DNA from 3 places in the Vibrio sp. Vb1574 genome. Region 2 is predicted to be linked to each of the others. Evidence: predicted binding sites of a transcription regulator. Region 2 holds the regulator's gene; each other region holds the start of a gene.
The links. Region 2 encodes MetJ, which represses methionine synthesis genes. Its sites were predicted from a motif close to TTAGACNTNTANANGTCTAA; they were not measured.
Positions count from the first base shown of each region.

Region 1: the regulator MetJ is predicted to act here: its motif matches at 3,875-3,894, upstream of metA (homoserine O-acetyltransferase MetA).
Region 3: the regulator MetJ is predicted to act here: its motif matches at 4,855-4,874, upstream of metN (methionine ABC transporter ATP-binding protein MetN).

Region 1 covers NZ_JAWOTC010000022.1:33,728-40,862, forward strand. The annotation lists gene R7O12_RS14570 (carboxypeptidase M32) at 1-1,294, shown strand, start outside; gene R7O12_RS14575 (LpxL/LpxP family Kdo(2)-lipid IV(A) lauroyl/palmitoleoyl acyltransferase) at 1,365-2,315, opposite strand; gene R7O12_RS14580 (DMT family transporter) at 2,736-3,071, opposite strand; gene R7O12_RS14585 (DUF6559 family protein) at 3,195-3,581, opposite strand; gene metA (homoserine O-acetyltransferase MetA) at 3,922-4,863, shown strand; gene pilW (type IV pilus biogenesis/stability protein PilW) at 5,043-5,768, shown strand; gene R7O12_RS14600 (phosphate/phosphite/phosphonate ABC transporter substrate-binding protein) at 6,036-6,965, shown strand; gene R7O12_RS14605 (GGDEF domain-containing phosphodiesterase) at 6,965-7,135, shown strand, end outside.
Region 2 covers NZ_JAWOTC010000068.1:1,464-8,598, reverse strand. The annotation lists partial or broken gene R7O12_RS23140 (elongation factor Tu) at 1-44, shown strand, start outside; gene R7O12_RS23135 ((2Fe-2S)-binding protein) at 376-564, shown strand; gene bfr (bacterioferritin) at 658-1,134, shown strand; gene R7O12_RS23125 (malic enzyme-like NAD(P)-binding protein) at 1,341-2,618, shown strand; gene metJ (met regulon transcriptional regulator MetJ) at 2,732-3,052, opposite strand; gene R7O12_RS23115 (O-succinylhomoserine (thiol)-lyase) at 3,278-4,438, shown strand; gene R7O12_RS23110 (bifunctional aspartate kinase/homoserine dehydrogenase II) at 4,454-6,862, shown strand; gene metF (methylenetetrahydrofolate reductase) at 7,125-7,135, shown strand, end outside.
Region 3 covers NZ_JAWOTC010000051.1:6,936-14,070, forward strand. The annotation lists gene queF (NADPH-dependent 7-cyano-7-deazaguanine reductase QueF) at 1-639, opposite strand, end outside; gene syd (SecY-interacting protein) at 748-1,293, shown strand; gene R7O12_RS21250 (Zn-ribbon-containing protein) at 1,296-2,072, shown strand; gene R7O12_RS21255 (MetQ/NlpA family lipoprotein) at 2,184-2,993, opposite strand; gene R7O12_RS21260 (methionine ABC transporter permease) at 3,026-3,703, opposite strand; gene metN (methionine ABC transporter ATP-binding protein MetN) at 3,693-4,727, opposite strand; gene gmhB (D-glycero-beta-D-manno-heptose 1,7-bisphosphate 7-phosphatase) at 5,069-5,620, shown strand; gene treR (trehalose operon repressor TreR) at 5,695-6,642, shown strand; gene treB (PTS trehalose transporter subunit IIBC) at 6,819-7,135, shown strand, end outside.

The DNA of each region.
Region 1 (7,135 bases), on a different contig from region 2:
GGGAGAGCTTTTCGCTCAGGCAGAAGAAGAGACGCTGTCTACAAAAGAAAAATCTATCCTAAGAGAAATGAAGCGTGGGTGGCAGCAAGCTAACTTACTACCAGAATCATTAGTTCAAGCTCAATCTCTTGCTGGCTCCAAATGTGAACATGCATGGCGTACGCAACGTGGAGAAAATGACTGGGCTGGTTTTGAAAAGAACTGGGCTGAAGTCGTAAAGCTATCGCAGGAAGAAGCGCAAATTAGAGCCGAAGCAAATGGCACGACTCCTTATGATGCCATGCTCGATGTTTATGAACCTGGCACAACGTCTGCGTCGTTAGACATTCTTTTTGCTGACGTGAAAACCTGGCTTCCTACTTTGATCGATGAAGCGCTTGAAAAACAACAATCAGACAACATCTTATTGCCAACTGCACACTACCCTGCGGAAAAGCAAAAAGCGCTCGGTTTGGAAGCCATGAAGCTACTTCAATTCGATTTTGAACACGGTCGACTTGATGAGAGTACCCACCCATTTTGTGGCGGTGTACCGACAGATGTGCGTATTACGACACGTTATAATGAAAACGAGTTTGTCCAATCATTGATGGGGATTGTCCACGAAACTGGCCATGCTCGATACGAGCAAGGGCTACCAAAAGATTTATCAGGAACACCCGCGGGAGAAGCTCGCTCTATGGGTATTCATGAATCACAATCACTCTTCTTTGAAATGCAAATAGGACGAAGCAGCGCGTTTATCGATCACCTCGCTCGACTGGCTTCTAACCATTTTTCTGGTAGTGAATTCGAAAAAGACAATTTAGCCAAAATTTACACTCGCGTAGAAAAAGGCTTTATTCGCGTAGATGCTGACGAACTAACATATCCTGCTCACGTTATTCTTCGATATGAAATTGAGCGAGATCTCATGAACGGCGTCATCAAACATACAGATGTACCAGAACTCTGGAACGAAAAGATGAAAGCGTACTTGGGGCTATCAACCGAAGGAAACTTCAAAAATGGCTGTATGCAAGATATCCATTGGACAGACGGAAGTTTTGGCTATTTCCCGTCCTACACGCTCGGTGCGATGTACGCTGCACAATTTATGGCAGCGATGAAACAAACCGTCGATGTAGATGCGGTTATTCGTTCTGGCGACTTAGCTCCGATATTCAATTGGCTCTCGGAAAACATCTGGAGTAAAGGTAGCTTATTCACCACTGATGAGTTGGTAAAACAAGCCACGGGTGAAACACTGAATGCTAAACACTTTCAAGCTCACCTAAAAGATCGCTACTTATAAAGCGAAAAGAATAGAAAGTAAAAGCCCAAGGTTCGTACGTTCCTTGGGCTTTTTTTAGGCTCTCTATGTGTTATGCCAAGCTAGGGATGAGCCTAGGCTTGTACAAACAGTCCTCACCCTCTGGTCTAGTTTTAAACCGACGATGAAGCCACATATACTGGCTCGGACTTGCCATGATTGATGTTTCAACTATTTGATTCACGAATGCGGCGGCGCGTTGATGATCCTCTTTCGGGAAACCTTCGACGGGCGCACTAATGGTTAGGGTATAGTGTCCGTCTTTTCCTCTTACCATCGTAAAAGGCACAATGGCGCAATCTGTAGAATCAACCAACAAACTTGTGCCTGTCGTAGTACAAGCATTTTTAACGGCAAATAACGGTGCAAATGTCGAGCGTCGGTTACCATAATCGTGGTCCGGTGCATACCAAACCCGCTCACCCGTTTTAAGTGCTTCAAGCATGGCTTTGACGTTTTTACGATCAATCAGTGTACGATTAGAGCGAGAGCGTCCCTTATACTGAAAATAATCAAAGCACGGATTATTGTTTGGGCGATAAACACCGGTTCCAGACTTTTTAATGCCAAAAGCTCGAGCACCTAACTCTAGATTCATTGAGTGTACGGCCAACATTAATGCACCTTTGCCTGACTTCTCTAAAGCCTCTAGATGCTCCATGCCTTTTATCGTGACGTGTTTGTTTACCCGTTTATCTGACCAAAACCATGCCATTGCGGTCTCAAAAAGTGCGATGCCAGTATTGTCGATGTTGTCTTTTAGAATTGCTTCGCGTTGGCATTCTTCCATATGAGGGAAGCAAAGCTCAAGATTGCGTCTGATCGTAACTTGACGTTTTCTCATGAGTCGCATAGCTAAACGACCAATGTTGCGTCCCAAAGCTAGTTGAACTTTAAAAGGAAGGAGGCTAAGTAAGTACATCACGCTAATGATAATTAACGTTCCCCAGTAACGAGGCAAAAGAAATTCGGCCTTGAATGCAGGCTTTTTGTATTTGTTCATGTAAGTATTGTCAGATGTGCCCATCTATAAGTGATAAAAACAATGATAATGGACTGCACTTTTATCATTGATAACGCTAATAACATAAATTAAAGCGCGCGGATTCTATGGTTCTTCGACACACTACACAATAAGAACTTTGCAGAAATATGTAGGGAATGAAAAAGCAGTAAAGATGAGTCGCCACGTTAACATCTATCGGAGTGATTTATCTACTGCCCTTTCCTAAAGTTTGAAGAAACATAACTTTGTATTTTCAATGCGCTAAATAATGCCTGTTTTTCAATCACATAATGCGACCGTGATGAATGCAACAATAAGACATCATATCAATACTCGCCATTAGCGATTGAATTTGCACTAAAAAGCCGCAGCAATTTCTCGCTGCGGCTTCTTATTCACTTAACAAGTAGAGTGGCGTTATTCGTACCCTACTGTTTTGGATAATAAATTTACGATCAACACACCAGCGATAATAAACCCAATACCAACTAGGGCTGGTAAGTCTAGACGCTGTCCGTAAACAAAGTAACCAACCGTCGCAACCAAAACGATCCCAGCACCACTCCATATGGCATAAACAACCCCGACAGGCATTGTTTGCACTGTGACGGAAAGCAAGAAGAAAGCGATGCCGTAACCAATCAAAACGACTGTGCTCGGCATTACTTTCGTAAATTGCTCTGTTTTGGGAATATAAGAAGTGGCAATCACTTCACATACAATCGCTATCGACAGCGCCAACATTGGTGGCATAGAGACAAGCATTTTGAACATAAGGCATTAACGCTCAACAGAAATGTAACCGACAACATGTCCGGATAATTAGGCCGCGCATTATACCCAACTCATCTCACGATGGAATACCACTAACGATGTTTACACACCATCACTTTCGCTTACTTTTTGATGACCAGGTGAAAGGCTGACGTTTTGGTGCTGACGAGAAATTTCAAAGTAGATATGCATATCAATCGGCTCAGGTGTATTGAGTAGCATCTTACCTACTTCACGTTGGAAATGACCATAATTACCTAGCTCATCCGTTAGTTCTAGGAGCTCGTAAGAGGCTTCATCGGCAAACATTCCATACGCATACTGATAATGACTCACATCCTTGCTCTTATCATAACCCAGCTTTTGAAGAACTTGATCAATCTCTTCCGGCGTATAAATGTCTTTATCACCAAACGAATGCAGTAGCACGCAAGGAACTTCTTGAGCGATGCTCTGAATCTTTGTCTTTCTCTTGAAAATACCGAACATAATGTCCTCCACTGACGATGTTTCCAAATATGCACATTAATGCAAAATGGTGAGCTGATTGTTTTTAGTATGGCTCATTAATTTGAGACTTCCTTACTACGAAGTCACCTTCACATATTAACGTGATCGCATAATTACCAGCAAATAGTACACACTGCGTTTCAAACCTATCTCATCAGAAACTCTGCTTTAGTCACAATTGTGTGACAACCCCGAGTACGGTTTACCATAATGTAAAGAGTAGATTGAAAAGTCGGATTTCGTATCGACATCTAAACTTAATTAAGTTAGCTTTAGAAGTATAGACGTCTAGATTGACTATACTTAGGGAGAGAAAGTCGTGCCAATTAGAATTCCAGATCAATTACCAGCTACCGATGTATTAAGGACAGAAAACATCTTCGTGATGAGTGAAACGCGTGCAGCGAGTCAGGAAATACGTCCTTTAAGAGTACTGATCCTTAATCTGATGCCAAAAAAAATAGAGACTGAAACTCAGTTTCTGCGTCTACTCTCAAACAGCCCACTACAGGTTAACGTCGAATTACTGCGCATTGATAACCGCCCGAGTAAAAATACGCCAACTGAACATTTAGACACGTTTTATCGCCAATTTGAAATGGTGCGAGATAAAAACTTCGATGGCATGATCATTACTGGGGCTCCATTAGGTTTGGTGCAATTTGAAGATGTCATTTATTGGGATCATCTCAAAACCATCATGGAGTGGGCAAAAGATCATGTGACATCCACTCTTTATGTTTGCTGGGCTGCGCAAGCAGGGTTAAAGCTACTCTACGATCTACCTAAAAAAACGCGTAAAGAAAAACTTTCAGGCGTGTATCATCATCAAATCCATCATCAATTTCACCCTATCTTACGCGGATTTGATGACACGTTTTTGGCTCCTCACTCGCGTTACGCAGATTTTTCGCCTCACTTTCTAGAAGAGCATACTGACTTAGACATTTTAGCGACATCGGATGTCGCAGGTGTGTACTTGGCCACCACAAAAGACAAACGCAATGTCTTTGTCACAGGACACCCTGAGTATGATTCTCACACCTTACATAATGAATATATCCGAGATTTAAGCGAAGGTATGGAGCCCGCTATTCCTGTCAACTATTACCCAAACAACAACCCAGATAACCCACCAATTGCAAGCTGGAGAAGCCATGGACACCTCCTCTTTTTAAACTGGCTGAACTACTGTGTTTATCAGCAAACACCGTACGACCTCGATCACTTCAGTGAAGATGCTTTCACTAAAGACGATTAGCTTCAAAATAAGCAAACAAAGCACTCATCATTACCGAAATGTAATATGTGAACCAAGCCGCCATATGGCGGCTTTTTCATAACAGTTTGCAAACCTGATCGCATAGTGTTTTTTCCTCAATAGGCTTTTGCTAAGTAATTCATATCATGCAGAAAGATTCAGGGATGTAGGGATAAAGAATGAAAACAGCAAAGCTCGGTGCACTAATATTATTGTCTCAGTTTGCACTCGTGGGTTGCGTGACGGTGAAAGAAGATGGAAGCCCTGTCGTTAAAGCCGATCCTGTGGCAATGGCAGAATCACGTATCGCACTTGGCTTAGGTTATTTAGACGGCGGTAACATGATTCGCGCGCATGATAACTTACAACAAGCCTTAAACCACGCACCTCAATACTATCGCGCGCAATTATCTATGGCTCACTACTACGAAACGGTTGGTGAAGATATTAAAGCCGAACAGATGTATAAACGCTCTCTACGCCAACACACTAAAAACGGAAATGTGCTCAATAACTACGGTACTTTTCTTTGCAAGCGAGGTGACTTCGAAAAAGCCGATCAGATGTTTAATCGAGCCATTGAGCAGCCTTATTACTACCTTATTCCAGCAAGCTATGAGAATGCAGCTTTTTGTGCGCTAAAATCACAAGATAAAGACAAAGCGAGATACTACTTTACTAGAGCTATCGATCATGACCCTCATAGACCAAAATCGATTTTGCAACTCGCTAAAATAGAAATTGATAGCGGTGATTATACTGAAGCTAGAATTCGATTAATGAGATTCAATCAAATGTATGGCGTGAAGAAGCCCTCTTTGCAACTCATGATTCAACTTGAACGTGCAGCAGGCAATGAAGCTCTCGAGAAAAAGTATCAAAAACAATTGGAAAAATTTTCTTAGTACAAAATAGCGATACATAAGGCGCATTAGCTCACAGCCAATACAGCGCTTGACCAAGAATCCAGTGAATTCAGACTCACGGTGATACATTCATCCTGTACATAAACGTCAAATTCGGTACTATTTGAACGGAATAAGTGACCAAGTCACATTATAAAAAGTGCGCACACAACGAAATTTGTACATCATACTGTTTTTAAGATTGATTTCGGCACATTGATAAATACTAAATATTACTGACATGCACCAGAAGGAAGTTGAAGCCGGATGAAACCTGCCTGCACTCTGTTATTACTCACTTTGCTGAGTTCACCTTTTGTTGTCAGTGCACAAGAAAATATTGAGAAAACATTCACGTTTGGCATTGTGTCCAATAAAGCCCAAAGCAAAATCAAAAAAGCGACGCCCCTTACTCAGTATGTAACTGAAAATATGGCTGAATATGGTTACGCAAAAGGGGCAGTAAAGGTATTTAAAAATTATCGTCAGCTCGCGGTTGCGCTTGAAAATGGCACCGTTCAAATTGCAACGGCGACCCCCTTTAATGCGATGACCTTAGAAAAGGAGTCTAATAGCCAAGTTCTTGCTATACGATGGAAAAAAGGCCTGCAAAAATATCATACTGTGTTCTTTACTAATAAAGAGAGTGGGATTGAGTCACTTTCTGACCTGCGCGGAAAAACGCTTGTTTTTGAAAAGCGCACGTCTACCAGCAGCTATTACCTACCTGCGATTACATTGCTGAATCACGGAGAAAAACTGCAATACCTTCCCTCTCCTGATGACAAACCGGCCAAAGACAGTATTGGTTATTTATTCCTTGATGAGCAACTCGCTCAGTCAAATGAAATCAACCTATCTGTATGGGTATATAAACAGAGAGTTGCGGCAGGAGCATTCAGTAACTTCAACTGGAACAATCCCAAAGATTTGCCAGAGAACATGAAAGACAAACTAGCGATTTTTTCTCGTTCTGTTGAAATACCCAGGGATTTGATTCTCGCTTCTCCAAGCATGAGCCTAGAGCAACAGCGTAAAATCACGTCCATACTGCTTGATATGGATACAACTCACGAAGGCTCTCTCGCACTTAAAAAGTTTCAGAACACCAAAAAATTCAGCGCACTTACTCCAGAAATGCGAGCCTCCTTAAGTACAGTGCGCAAGTCAGTTCACTTGTTACCGAAGGTGGATTGATGTTTCAAAAGCTCTCACTCGAAACCAAATACATTTGCTCGACAATGTTCGTTGTCTTGTTTGTTGTGGTGATAAATCTTGCGTTATACATGCACGGTTACGATGCGTATTCAAATAGCTTAACTCAACAAATCACGAACAACTCTCAAGAAAAAACCGAATCTTACGTT
Region 2 (7,135 bases):
GCCGTACAGTAGGTGCTGGTGTTGTTGCTAAGATCTTCGACTAATTCATAACGAATTAAACGAAATCTTGCACTGTTCTTCTTTTTGAAGAAAGCGCATCGAAAAGGGAAGCTTAGGCTTCCCTTTTTCATTTCTAGATTACATTTAGTTATAAGTGTTGAAATAAAAGACGTCACTTTTTCGATTTAAAAACAGAGTTTTACCGACTTTATTTCTTAACGCTTTTACTCACCCCTCTTAACCCTTTGATCTTTTCCTGCAGCGGTAAAATCGTTATAACCAAATATTCTGAGCGGACACCATAATGCGACTGGTAACAAGAACTATTCTTGTTTATATTGTTTGTCACAGATTAGTTTTATAGGTTTTTTGAGTATGTACGTTTGTCTTTGCCATGGTGTCTCCGACAAAAAAATCAGGAAGTTGGCGATAGATGAAGGCGTAACAGATATTAAAGGAATCAAAAAGTGCACGGCATTGGGCAGCCAATGTGGTAAGTGCATCAGACAGGCCAAGGAAATTTTAGCGGAAACTAGTTACACGGAATTTAAACAAGCCAGCTAATTGCTGTAAGTATGCAGTAATTATTTGCCTTACATTTTGACACCTTCTCATTTGCTTCTACATTTAAATGAAGCCAAAGAGGAGGGTTTTGTCATGAAAGGCGATCCAATCATCATTCAACATCTCAATAAAGTGCTCGGTAACGAGCTCGTCGCTATTAATCAGTATTTTCTTCATGCCCGAATGTATAAAGACTGGGGCTTAAAGCACCTAGCAGACAAGGAATATCACGAATCTATCGATGAGATGAAGCATGCCGATCATCTAATTGAGCGTATTTTGTTCCTTGAAGGCTTACCGAACCTACAAGATTTAGGTAAGTTGATGATTGGTGAAGATACCAAGGAAATGCTCGAGTGTGACTTAAAGCTTGAAATGGCGGCTATTCCAGATTTAAAAGATGCGATTGCCTACGCTGAAGACATTCGAGATTATGTGTCTCGAGATCTCTTCCAAGATATTCTTGAAGATGAAGAAGAACATGTTGATTGGCTAGAGACGCAACTTGGCTTGATTGAAATGTCTGGTATTGAGAATTATCTCCAAGCGCAATACGTGGACGAAGAGTAACGATACTTTCTGAGTTTGCATACTCCAATAATAGTAAGAAGAAAGAGCACCTGACTCGAAAATCGGGTGCTTAACCCCGTTATCTGGTCTAATCTCTTTTATTATCGGCTTTTTAAGGATATTGCTCGCAATCTTGCCTATGAAGTTTGATTTCTATCCGATAGAATTTATGCCCCCTTACCTAAAAATAAAAAAGAGAAACGTCCATGTCTGAAGACAACCACCAAGCAGCCACTCCAGAAGAAGAACATCGCCAAAAAGCATTGGATTACCATGCTTATCCAACTCCAGGAAAGATTGCTGTCGAACTGACAAAGCCTGCGGAAACGGCGGGTGACCTTGCCCTTGCTTACAGCCCTGGTGTTGCAGAGCCAGTGCGTGAAATCGCACAAAACCCGGATAACGTGTACAAGTACACTGCAAAAGGGAACATGGTTGCTGTTATTTCTAACGGTACCGCTATTCTAGGTCTAGGTAACCTAGGTCCACTTGCATCTAAGCCAGTGATGGAAGGTAAAGCGTTACTGTTTAAGCGTTTTGCAGGTCTTGACTCTATTGATATTGAAGTTAAGCACCGCACGATCGATGAATTTGTTGATACTGTTGCGAGCATTGCAGACACTTTTGGCGGTATCAACCTTGAAGATATTAAAGCACCAGACTGTTTTGAGATTGAAAAGCGTCTGATTGAACGTTGTGATGTACCAGTATTCCACGATGATCAACATGGTACTGCTATTGTAACGGCAGCGGGTATGCTGAATGCAATCGAACTTCAAGGTAAGAAACTTGAAGATTCAACAATTGTTTGTCTTGGCGCTGGCGCTGCCGCTGTAGCGTGTATGGAGCTTCTGATCAAATGCGGCGCAATGCGCGAAAAAATCTACATGCTAGATCGCAAAGGTGTGATTCACACTCGTCGTGATGATCTTAATGAATATAAGCAGCTATTTGCGAACAATACAGATAAGCGCACACTAGAAGACGTGATTGAAGGTGCAGATCTGTTCCTAGGTGTATCTGGTCCAAACCTATTGCCAGCGGAAGCGTTGAAGTTGATGGCAGATAAGCCAATCGTATTCGCATGTTCTAACCCGGATCCTGAAATCAAGCCGGAACTTGCTCACGCAGTTCGTGATGACTTGATCATGGGTACTGGCCGTAGTGATTATCCTAACCAAGTTAACAACGTATTGTGTTTCCCATTCATTTTCCGCGGTGCTCTTGATGTGCGTGCAAGTGAAATCAATGATGAAATGAAACTTGCAGCCGTTGAGGCGATTCGTGAGCTAGCAAAAGAGCCTGTACCTGAAGCCGTATTGAAGGCTGCAGGTGTTGATAAGCTAGAGTTTGGTGCGGACTATATTATTCCAAAACCAATGGATTCACGTTTGCTACCACGTGTTGCAAAAGCGGTTGCTCAGGCGGCGGTTAATTCAGGTGTAGCTCGTATCGAGATGCCTGAAAACTACATGGCAGAGTAATATATCTTTCAGATGTGATACATAAAAAATGGGACGCTATTGCGTCCCATTTTTTATGTCATTCATTTGGCTCGAGGCAAGAGTTATTACCTGAAACCTCTTATCAGGCTTTTTTATTCTTCGTCGAATGACTCAAATTCGATGCCCATTTCCGTCATCAGCGCTTTTACTTCTGTTGGAATATCATCAGGACGGTCTTTACGAAGGTCTTCATCTGTCGGAAGTGGCTGACCTGTGTACGCGTGCAAAAATGCCTCGCATAGCAGTTCGCTATTGGTTGCATGGCGTAAGTTATTGATCTGACGGCGAGTACGCTCATCAGTTAGCACCTTTAAAACTTTTAGCGGGATAGAGACGGTAATTTTTTTTACTTGTTCGCTTTTTTTGCCGTGCTCTGCATATGGGCTAATGTATTCGCCATTCCAGTCAGCCATTGCACACCTTCATTTATGTAATCGGTTAAAAATAATTTAGGTTCTGATTTTAGCTGCATTTACCGCCATAAGCAAAGACATATAGACGTCTAGAAGTGTTGACGTCTCATTTTTTGACGAGTAAAGTGAACATAACAGCAAAGGAAGCGTGTTGATCACTTTATGTTACTCATTAGATATAGCGCATTCCTATTTAGAAGTCATTACCCGTGAAAGGATACACCCATGAGCACTCGCAAACCTGCGACCATTGCAGTACGCACTGGTATTGAATCAGACAGCCAATATCATGCTGTCGTTCCACCTATTTATCTTTCCACTAACTATGGTTTTCCTGCTTTTGGTGAAGTGCCCAAGTATGATTACACACGATCTGGTAATCCAAACCGCGGACTGTTGGAAAGTGCGCTATCTGAACTTGAGTCTGGAAAAGGAGCGGTTGTTACTAACTGCGGTACGTCGGCATTAAATTTATGGGTTTCCGCTTTTCTCGGCCCAGATGATCTCATTATTGCTCCTCACGATTGTTATGGTGGTACCTATCGTCTTTTTAATACCCGAGCTAACAAAGGCGATTTTAAGGTTCAGTTTGTCGATCAATCAGACGAACAGGCTTTAGATGCTGCATTGGCACAAAAACCAAAACTCATTTTGCTAGAAACTCCGTCAAACCCTCTGGTTCGCGTAGTGGATATTGCAGCTACTTGTGAAAAAGCGAAACAAGTCGGCGCGTTAGTTGCGGTGGACAATACCTTTTTGACACCCGTGTACCAAAAACCTTTAGAGCTAGGTGCGGATTTTGTTATCCACTCCACAACAAAGTACATCAACGGTCATTCGGACGTAATTGGTGGGGTAATCATCACCAACACAGAAGCGCATGCAGAAGAGCTTGCATGGTGGGGCAATTGTATTGGTGCAACGGGCACACCTTTCGATAGTTACATGACACTGCGAGGTATTCGTACGCTTGGTGCTCGTATGAAAGTACATGAAGAGAGCTCACAGCAGGTACTGGCTTACCTACAGAAACAAGCGTTAGTTAAAACTATCTATCATCCAAGCCTGCCGGAACATCCAGGTCACGACATTGCTAAAAAGCAGCAAACGGGCTTTGGCTCTATGTTGAGTTTTGAGTTTGCTGGTTCGTTTGAGCAGCTAAAGGTGTTTGTGAAAGAGCTCCAACTGTTTTCATTAGCTGAATCATTAGGTGGTGTAGAAAGTTTGATTTGCCACCCGGCATCCATGACTCACCGTGCAATGGGTGAGGAGGCACTGGCGGAGGCTGGGGTCTCTCATCAACTATTGCGTTTGTCTGTCGGTTTGGAAGATGCACAAGACCTCATCACAGATTTAGAACAAGCGTTCGCTAAAGCTACCCAGTAATAGGAGACGATAACAATGACTGTACAACGTCAGCTGCATAAGTTTGGTGGCAGTAGCTTAGCAAACCCAGAATGCTACTTACGCGTTGTGGGTATTCTCAAAGAGTATTCGACAGAAAATGATCTTGTGGTCGTCTCTGCTGCAGGAAAAACCACTAATCGCTTGATTGAGTTTTTGGAAGGGTTAAATAAAGATGGCCGAATTGCGCATGAAGCGCTTCAAAGCTTGAGACAGTTCCAAACTGAGCTAATAGAAAGCTTGTTGGAGAGTGAAGCAAAAGAAGAGCTGTTAGCTTTATTACATGATGAGTTCAGTACTCTCTCGGAGCTGACTGCACCACTCACTAATGCGCAAAAAGCTGCGGTACTGGGACACGGAGAAGTATGGTCTGCTCGCCTATTGGCCGCGTTATTATCTCAACGTTCTATCCCTGCGGTTGCACAAGATGCACGAGCGTTTTTACGTGCAGAAGCGGGAACTCAACCAGAGGTTGATCGCGCTCGTTCATACCCTTTAATTAAAGAGATCCTCGCGCAGCATAACCATAAACGTGTGGTAATTACTGGCTTTATGGCTCAGAACGAGGCAGGAGAAACCATTCTACTTGGTCGTAATGGCTCTGACTATTCTGCAACGGTCATAGGCGCGCTTGCTGAAGTCAGTACTGTCACGATTTGGAGTGATGTTGCTGGTGTTTATAGTGCCGATCCACGTTTGGTGTCTGACGCTTGTTTATTACCGTTACTTCGATTGGATGAAGCCAGTGAACTTGCTCGCTTAGCTGCCCCAGTGCTACACAGTCGTACGCTTCAGCCTGTGGCGCAAAGTACCATGGACCTTAATCTCAAGTGTAGCTATCTGCCAGAGTCGGGTTCTACTCGTATTGAGCGTGTATTGGCATCTGGTCGTGGCGCTAAAATTATTACTTCACTGGATGATGTTTTATTGGTGCAGTTGTCTTTCATGCATGGGCACGACTTCGAAAAAACACAGAGTGATGTATTACAAGCGTTGCAGCGCGCGCAATTAGAGCCACTGGCATTTGAAGCTCAATCCGATCAGCACACGCTACGCTTGGCTTACACCGCAGAAATCGCCGGTGGTGCATTGAAACACTTGCAAGAGCTTGCGGTAGAGGCAGAAATTAAGCTAAAAGAAGGTTACTCGCTCTTAGCTGCGGTAGGTGCAGGCGTTACGAAAAACGCCAATCATTGCTTTGGCTTTTATCAGAAGCTAAAGCACTCTCCGGTAGAATTTATCTCTGAAACAGACTCAGGGCTGAGCCTAGTCGCTGTTTTGCGCCGTACTGATACCGAGGCGTTGGTTCAAACGATTCATAGCCAGTTGTTCCAAGCGCAAAAACGCGTGGCAGTGGCTTTATGTGGCAAGGGTAATATTGGTTCTAGTTGGCTAAATTTATTTGCTACGCAAAAAAGTGAGCTCGAAAAACGTCATGGTATGAGCTTTGATCTTGTCGCGGTTGTGGATAGCCAAACCTATTGGTTCGATGAGCAAGGTATTGAGGCGGCGAGTGTTGCTGAACGATTTGATGATGAAAGCATAGCAAACAATGGGGATTGGCTGGCACGTTTGGGAGCGCTTAAAAGCTATGATGAAGCCGTCGTGCTTGATGTTACCGCGAGTAAAGAGTTAGCTCAGCGCTACGTAGAAATCGCACAGCAAGGCATTCATTTGATTTCCGCTAACAAAGTGGCCGGTTCCGCAGATAGCCAGTACTACCATCAGGTTCAAGATGCATTCGCTAAAATTGGTCGTCATTGGCTATACAACGCAACGGTTGGTGCTGGGTTACCGATAAACCATACCGTGCGAGATCTTCGTGAAAGTGGGGATGAAATCGTCGCTCTATCGGGTATTTTCTCGGGGACGCTATCATGGCTGTTCCAACAGTTTGATGGTTCTGTGCCATTTAATGATTTAGTCGATCTTGCTTGGCAGCAAGGTTTAACCGAACCTGATCCTCGTTCTGATTTAGATGGCTCTGATGTAATGCGCAAGTTAGTCATCTTGGCTCGAGAGTCGGGCCTAGATATAGAACCAGACAGCGTTAAAGTTGAGTCTTTGGTGCCAGAAGAATTAAGAGAACTGAGCTTAGATGATTTCTTCGATAATGGAGCGTTGTTGAGTGAAATACTTCAAGAGCGTCTGACAAAAGCACAGAGAAACGATCAAGTGCTTCGCTATGTGGCGCGTTTAGAAAAAAATGGTAAAGCAACGGTGGGAGTCGAAGCGTTATCTCGTGAGCACGCGCTCGCCAACTTATTGCCATGCGATAACATTTTTGCCATAGAGAGCAAGTGGTACAAAGATAACCCTCTGGTCATTCGAGGACCAGGCGCAGGCAGAGAAGTGACAGCCGGCGCTATTCAATCCGACCTCAACCGATTGGCTGGTTTATTTTAAAGTTGCGATTGACCTAAAAACCCTGGAATTAATCCAGGGTTTTTTATTCCCCTATCAGTGCCATACTGAAGTCATAACCCGTGCAAAATGGTGAGATGATGCTCAAGTAGAAACTTGAACTATCTTCATTATTAACTTGAGAAAAATTCATAATTACAAGGTTGACATTAAATCGTATTCAATACATTCTGTAGACATATAGACGTCTAAACGTCGATTTTAAGGATTTGTTTTCGTGGCGGAGTGCCGCAGGGAGAGTAAGATGGGATATAC
Region 3 (7,135 bases), on a different contig from region 2:
CAGCTTCTCACGATCTATTTTTGCGCCTTGGTAGCGAATTTCTACACTGCCCCAGTCGGGTTGGTTAGTGATCAAACAGTTTGATTTCAATAGGTGGCTATGTAGCACCTCTTCAACTTGTATTTCACCTGCCGCACCTTCAAGCAAATCGGCATCAAAATCGTAACTGGTGATGTCAATGTCTTGGTCATCTACACATTCACCGTCCATTGTCACGATAGGTTGATTGGTATAGTGGGTCACTGGATTCACCTCAACCAGCACCTTTTCACCTGCGCATTCAGAAAGGTCTTGTGTTAAACGCTCAGTCACTTCTTCCCAGCTTGCAAAGCGGGTTTGGTTATAGCTGTTTAAGTACAGTTTGAAAGACTTCGATTCAATCAAGTTTGCGCTGGTGGCTGGAATGTATACTTCGCCAACGGCCACTTGTGGTAAACCTTTACTATTTAACCAAGACAGTTCGTACAGCGTCCAAATGTCGTGCCCCATGAAAGGCAGAGTATCGCCTAACTGGAGGTCATCTCGGTTCAGGCTGCGAGGGACTGGTTGCAGCAAGCTTGGGTCATACTGGTTCGCATACTCGGTCGTTTTACCTAGTGTTAAGCCAGCAAGCTCTTTAGCGTCAGAATATTTGCTCATACTTTGTGGTCGTTTTCGATTAGAATGGCGAGAATTTTACTGAATCCGCTGGTCAATTGCCATCCGGCAAGTACGGCTATCTGATAAATAAGGAATGAGGAGACCTTCATGACCCAAAACGTTACTCAGGCGCTACAAGAGTTCAGCCTGCGCTACCAACAAGCTTGGCAAGCTAAGCACAATGAGTTGCCAAGCAGTGAAGAGCTTGCAGAGCTTGTTTCTCCTTGTGTCGAAGAGAAGCGTGATGGAAAGGTGCTTTGGAAAGCGGTCGCACGTGATGAAATGGCCGATTTCACCAATGTGGAAAATGCGATTGAGTTGTCACTGCAAGATGATGTTAAAGCCTTTTATGGTTCTCAATACTGCGCTGATATGGAGGCAACTTGGCAAGGTAATTCGTTGACGCTGCTGCAAGTGTGGAGCGATGACGATTTCGTGCGTCTACAAGAAAATATTCTTGGTCATTTGGTGACGCAGCGCCGCTTGAAACTTAAACCAACAGTATTTATAGCAGCGACAGATGAGGAAATGGATGTGATTTCTATTTGTAACCTCACTGGCAATGTGATTCTAGAGCGTTTGGGCACCTCTAAACGTGATGTATTGGCAGATTCATTGGTTGAGTTCTTGAATAAGTTAGAGGCTGCCGTCTAAGTATGTATGTTGTTGAGTTGCAGTTTGAGTGTTTTGATAACACCACCGTCAGCGCGGTAGACAAAGCCATTAATGGCTTGATGGATGCTCTGCGTTACAACGGCCAAGTATTAGGTCGTGAATTCCCAATAGTGATGGGAGAAGGTGAATTTTTCGTTCGTGTTGTTTGCCCAGAACAAGACAGCTTGCATCCACGTTATCACTCAGATTTCGTCAAAGTGTGCATGAACCGTTTGTCGGATGCGTCTTTGCTTGCACCGAAAATGCGCATGCTGGGGCGTGATTTGAATTCAGAACAAGCAGCCGAAGAAGAGACACCTAGCTGGCAAGTGTTGTACACGACTTATGTTCATACGTGTTCGCCTTTGCGAAGTGGTGAAACCCTGTTGCCAATTCCTTTGTATCGTAATGAGCCAACACTTAATGGAGACCATAAAGCCGTCATTAAGTGGCAGACTGAGTGGCAAGCGTGTGATGAAATCCAAATGGCAGGGGGTTGCCGAGCGGAACATGCGGCGCTGCACGAAATTTGCGATGTGGATAGTGTGCTGTTTCGCCGAGGTTGGGACTTACGTGGCCGTATCGAATACATCACGAAGATCCCTACGTACTATTACCAGTATCGTGTCGGTGGTCAGTCGCTGGAGAGCGAGAAAGCGCGCAAGTGTCCAAAATGCGATGGCGAGTGGCTACTCGATGAGCCACTACATGACATATTTCATTTTAAGTGTGATGACTGCCGAATCGTGTCGAATATCTCTTGGGACCATCTTAAGTAGCGAATTGAAGCTACTTAAATGGGTAGATAGACAAATAGAAAGGGCTGATGTTTTCACATCAGCCCTTTTGTGTTTAGAACGTTGTTTTCAGTCATGTTTTGAAAAGTGGGATTACCAACCTTTCACAACACCGCCTTTGAACAGCTCTTTTGCCGCTTCGTAAACTTCTTCCGTTTGGTAAGCTTTTACGAAGTTTTGTACGTTTTGCGCATTAACATTTTCTTCGCGAGCGACAATTAGGTTTACGTATGGTGAGTCTTTATCTTCAACGAACACGCCGTCACGCTCTGGCGATAGGTCGATAGAGCTTGCGTAAGTGGTGTTGATGATAGATAGCGTTACGTCATCCAATGAACGCGGAAGCTGTGGGGCTTCTAGTTCAATGATTTCGATATTTTTAGGGTTGCCTACGATGTCACGTACTGTAGCGAGTAGACCAACGCCATCACGTAGCGTAATCAAACCTTGTTGCTCAAGAAGCAGTAGTGAGCGACCTAGGTTAGTTGGGTCGTTTGGTACTGCGATGCGTGCGCCATCTTGAATTTCATCAATTGATTTTACTTGCTTTGAGTAACCAGCAATAGGGTAAACGAATGAGTTACCCGCGATAGCCAGTTTGTAGCCGCGGTCTTTCACTTGTTGATCTAGGTATGGTTTGTGTTGGAACGCATTCGCGTCTACTGAACCATCATCCAGAGCGGCGTTTGGTGTTACGTAATCGGTAAATGTTACTAGCTCAACGTCTAGGTTGTATTTCTCTTTTGCTACTTTAGCGGCAACTTCGGCTACTTGTGCTTCAGCACCAGCAATAACGCCAACTTTTACTTTGTTTACGTCTACTTCTTTGTCGCCGCAACCCGCTAGAGCAAGAGCAGAGGCAGCCGTTGCTACAGTCAAAAGACCTTTAAGGCTAAATTTCATCTTTATCTCCTTATAATTTGTATTTTTGATACTTATCTGTGGTCTACACGGCGCACCACTGCGTCACCGATAGACTGAATAATCTGTACTAGAACAATCAACATCACGACAGTCACGGCCATGATAGTTACATCGTAGCGGTGGAAACCGTAACGAATGGCTACGTCACCTAGGCCGCCGCCGCCTACCGTACCCGCCATAGCTGAGTAGCTAACGAGAGTGACCAAGGTAATCGTTACTGAGTTAACAATAGTCGGCATTGCTTCAGGTAGTAGAACTTTTGTGATGATCTGTGTTGGTGTCGCCCCCATTGACTGCGCTGCTTCCACCAAGCCTGTCGGTACTTCTAATAAAGCACCTTCAATAAGACGAGCGACAAAAGGAATGGCGCCAATAGTCAGTGGGACGATTGCTGCGGTTGTACCGATAAAGGTTCCAACTAGCATTTTTGTCACTGGAATAATCGCAACCATCAGTACGAGGAATGGCACAGAACGACCAATGTTAACGATAGCGCCTAAGCCGCTATTTAGTTTGGTGTTTTCAAGTAGGCCGCCTTTCTTAGTAATATGGAGGATTACGCCTAATGGAATACCCACAGCAAAGCCGACTAATCCGGCAACCGCAACCATGTAAAGCGTTTCCCACGTTGCACCTAAAAGTAGTTTGCTGTTTAAGCTCAGCCATTCAGAAATCGTATTAAAGGACATAACCAAGTACCTCTACTTTTACGTTGTGCTTACGCAGGTATTCAAGAGCTGCGTTGTCATCTTCTTCGTTACCAAATAGCTCTGCGACCATCATGCCGAATTTCACGCCACCAGCGTAATCAAGGTCGGAACTCAAAATACTCACATCAATATTGTATTTACGAGAAATTTGCGACATTAACGGTGCATCGACGGTTGCGCCAGTAAACTCTAAGCGAACCAACGGGTAGCTGCCATCAACACGCTCTGCTTGCAGACGAGCTTGGTAATCTTCAGGAATGGAAAGATCCAGCGTTGAGCGAATGAATTGGTGCGCTAGCTCTGTCTTAGGGTGCGCAAAAATATCGCCAACGGTGCCTTTTTCCACCAGCTCACCACCACCGATGATTGCTACTTCGTGACAGATACTTTTTACGACTTCCATTTCGTGAGTGATAAGTAAAATCGTGATGTTGAGTTTGCGGTTGATCTCTTTCAATAACTCAAGGATAGATTGAGTTGTTGCCGGGTCTAGCGCACTAGTGGCCTCATCACAAAGCAGCACGCTAGGATCGGATGCCAATGCACGAGCAATTGCCACACGCTGTTTTTGGCCGCCACTTAAGTTAGATGGGTAGCTCTCGTGTTTGTCGGCTAAGCCTACAAGCTTTAGCAACTCAGTTACTTTTGTTGTGATTTGCGATTTGTCTTTACCTGCCAGTTCTAGTGGCAGTGCTACATTATCAAACACAGTACGAGACGAAAGCAGGTTAAAGTGCTGGAAGATCATGCCAATGTTACGGCGTGTTTCGACTAGTTGTTTTTTGCTGAGTTTGGTTAGATCCACACCATCAACGATGATGGAACCAGAGGTCGGCGCTTCTAACATGTTTACGCAGCGAATCAGCGTACTTTTACCAGCACCTGATGAACCGATAACACCAAAGATGGTGCCTTTGTCGATGTGTAGGTTAATGTCTTTCAGGGCAAGGATTTCCTTACTGCCTTGGTAGAACACTTTATTGACGTTTTTTATTTCTATCATGTTTCAACCTGCCCAAAGATACGGGGAACTTCGCTGTCAAAAACGGCCTTTGACAGAACTTAATGTTGAGCTTTATCTCAATTTTCAGTTGATGCTATGGGTTAAGCAGAATGAAGTCAATAGATATTTTTACGTCTAGACGTCTAAATGTATGGATGTTCTGTTTTGAAACGAAGATGTATAGATAACAAGCAGGAGGTAGACGGCGGGGCACCCTCAGATTTACCGATTCTTGCCCAACAAATCAACCGTTTTGTCGAGGCCTAGAATGAATTAGATAGTGTTGAAGTTTATAAGGTATGTAATAATCTGATTAAACCGAGTTAATAGAGAAATACGTTTTGGCAAAACCTGCTGTTTTTATCGATCGTGATGGCGTGATAAACGTTGACCACGGCTACGTTCATGACGAACATGATTTTGAGTACATTGATGGTGTATTTGAAGCGACGAAAGCGCTAAAAGATAAAGGCTACCTTCTAGTGTTAGTGACGAATCAATCGGGCATCGCACGCGGTAAATTCAGTGAAGACCGTTTCTTGTCTCTGACTCAATGGATGGATTGGAACTTTGCTGATAATGGTGTTGAGTTCGATGGTATCTATTACTGTCCACATCATCCAGAACATGGCATTGGCGAGTACAAGCAAGATTGTGAGTGCCGTAAGCCAAAACCAGGTATGTTCATTTCTGCGCGTGACTTCTTGAAGATCGACATGGAGAAATCTGTGATGATCGGCGATAAAGCTGAAGACATGATGGCAGCAGAAGCGGCAGGCGTTGGCACTAAGATTTTGGTTCGCACTGGTAAGCCAGTAACGGAACAGGGCGAAGCCATTGCAACGGTAGTATTGGATAGCATTGCAGATGTGCCTGCGTACTTAAACAAGTAATATTCATTACTGACTGAGATAAGGGAAGCCACTGCTTCCCTTTTGTTTGATTCCTTCTTTTAATCTGAACACTTATGAGCAAAAAACTCACCATTCTTGATATCGCAAAATTGGCAGGCGTGGGCAAATCGACAGTAAGCCGTGTGCTTACTAACGATCCAAAAGTGAAACCCCAAACGCGAGAGAAGGTAGAGCAAATCATTCGTGAATCAGGCTACGTCCCATCAAAGTCGGCGCAGTCGATGCGTGGTGGCAGCCAAAAAGTCATTGGGGTTATCATCTCCCGTTTGGATTCACCATCAGAAAATCGCGCCGTTGGTACCATGCTCAATGCTTTGTATTCCGCTGGTTATGATGCGGTGATCATGGAGAGCCAATTCGATCGCGATAAAACCAATGAACATTTGGATGTGCTTAAACGTCGCAACGTCGATGGGGTGATCGTGTTTGGCTTTACTGGATGTGATGAGCGAGCATTGGCGGAGTGGGGGAATCGTATCGTCGTGATCGCGATAGACACGCAAATGGTTTCCTCGATCAACTACGATAACCAAGGTGTGATAGACATGGCTTTGTCTCACCTTGAGCAGCAATCTTTATCTCGCATTGCTTATATTGGTGTTGATCCTGAAGACAAAACCACTGGCTTAGCTCGTCTAAATGCTTATAAAGCTTGGTGTCAACGCAAGCAAATTACACCTTGTTTCCAAACGGGTAAGTTGAGCCATGAAAGTGCTTATCAGTTGGTAGACAAAGTCCTTCAATCTGATACTCAGGCCATCGTGTGCGCCAGTGACACTATCGCGTTGGGCGTGATTAAGCGTCTTCAAGAGTTAGGACGTGAAGACGTGGTTGTGACAGGTGTTGGTGGTAATGAATTGCTCTCTTTCCTTTTCCCTAAAGTATTTAGTGTCGACCCAGGTTATACCCTTGCAGGTGAGAAGTCCGCTAACATGCTGATCAATCAATTAAATGGCGATGAGGAAGTGGTTCACTTTACTCAACAGCCTATCGTTTATTGACCCACACTAAAACGATCTGCTCTAAAATTATACTGTGATCACTCTCAATTAATGGGACTGTTCCCATTTTGTTTTTTGCCTTCGGATGGCAATATTAAAATCAAGAAATGGGAATGTTCCCATTTATAAAAACAAAATGATGAATCGAATGTATCCAATACAGGATGGACAAAGTTATGAGTAAGATTGCGCGTAAAGACGTGGAGCGTCTTATTGAGCTGGTCGGGGGGCCGGACAACATTGCCAGTGTAAGTCACTGTTTAACTCGCTTGCGTTTTGTTCTAAATGATACGGACAAAGCAGATACGAAACAGTTAGAAGCATTACCGATGGTGAAGGGCTGTTTTACCAACGCAGGCCAGTTCCAAGTGGTTATCGGTACTGAAGTGGATGAAGTTTACAAGGTACTGATCGGACTGACGGGTAAAAGTGAAGCCAGCAAAGACGAAGCGAAGAACGCTGCTCGTCAAAACATGAATATCGTTGAGCGTGG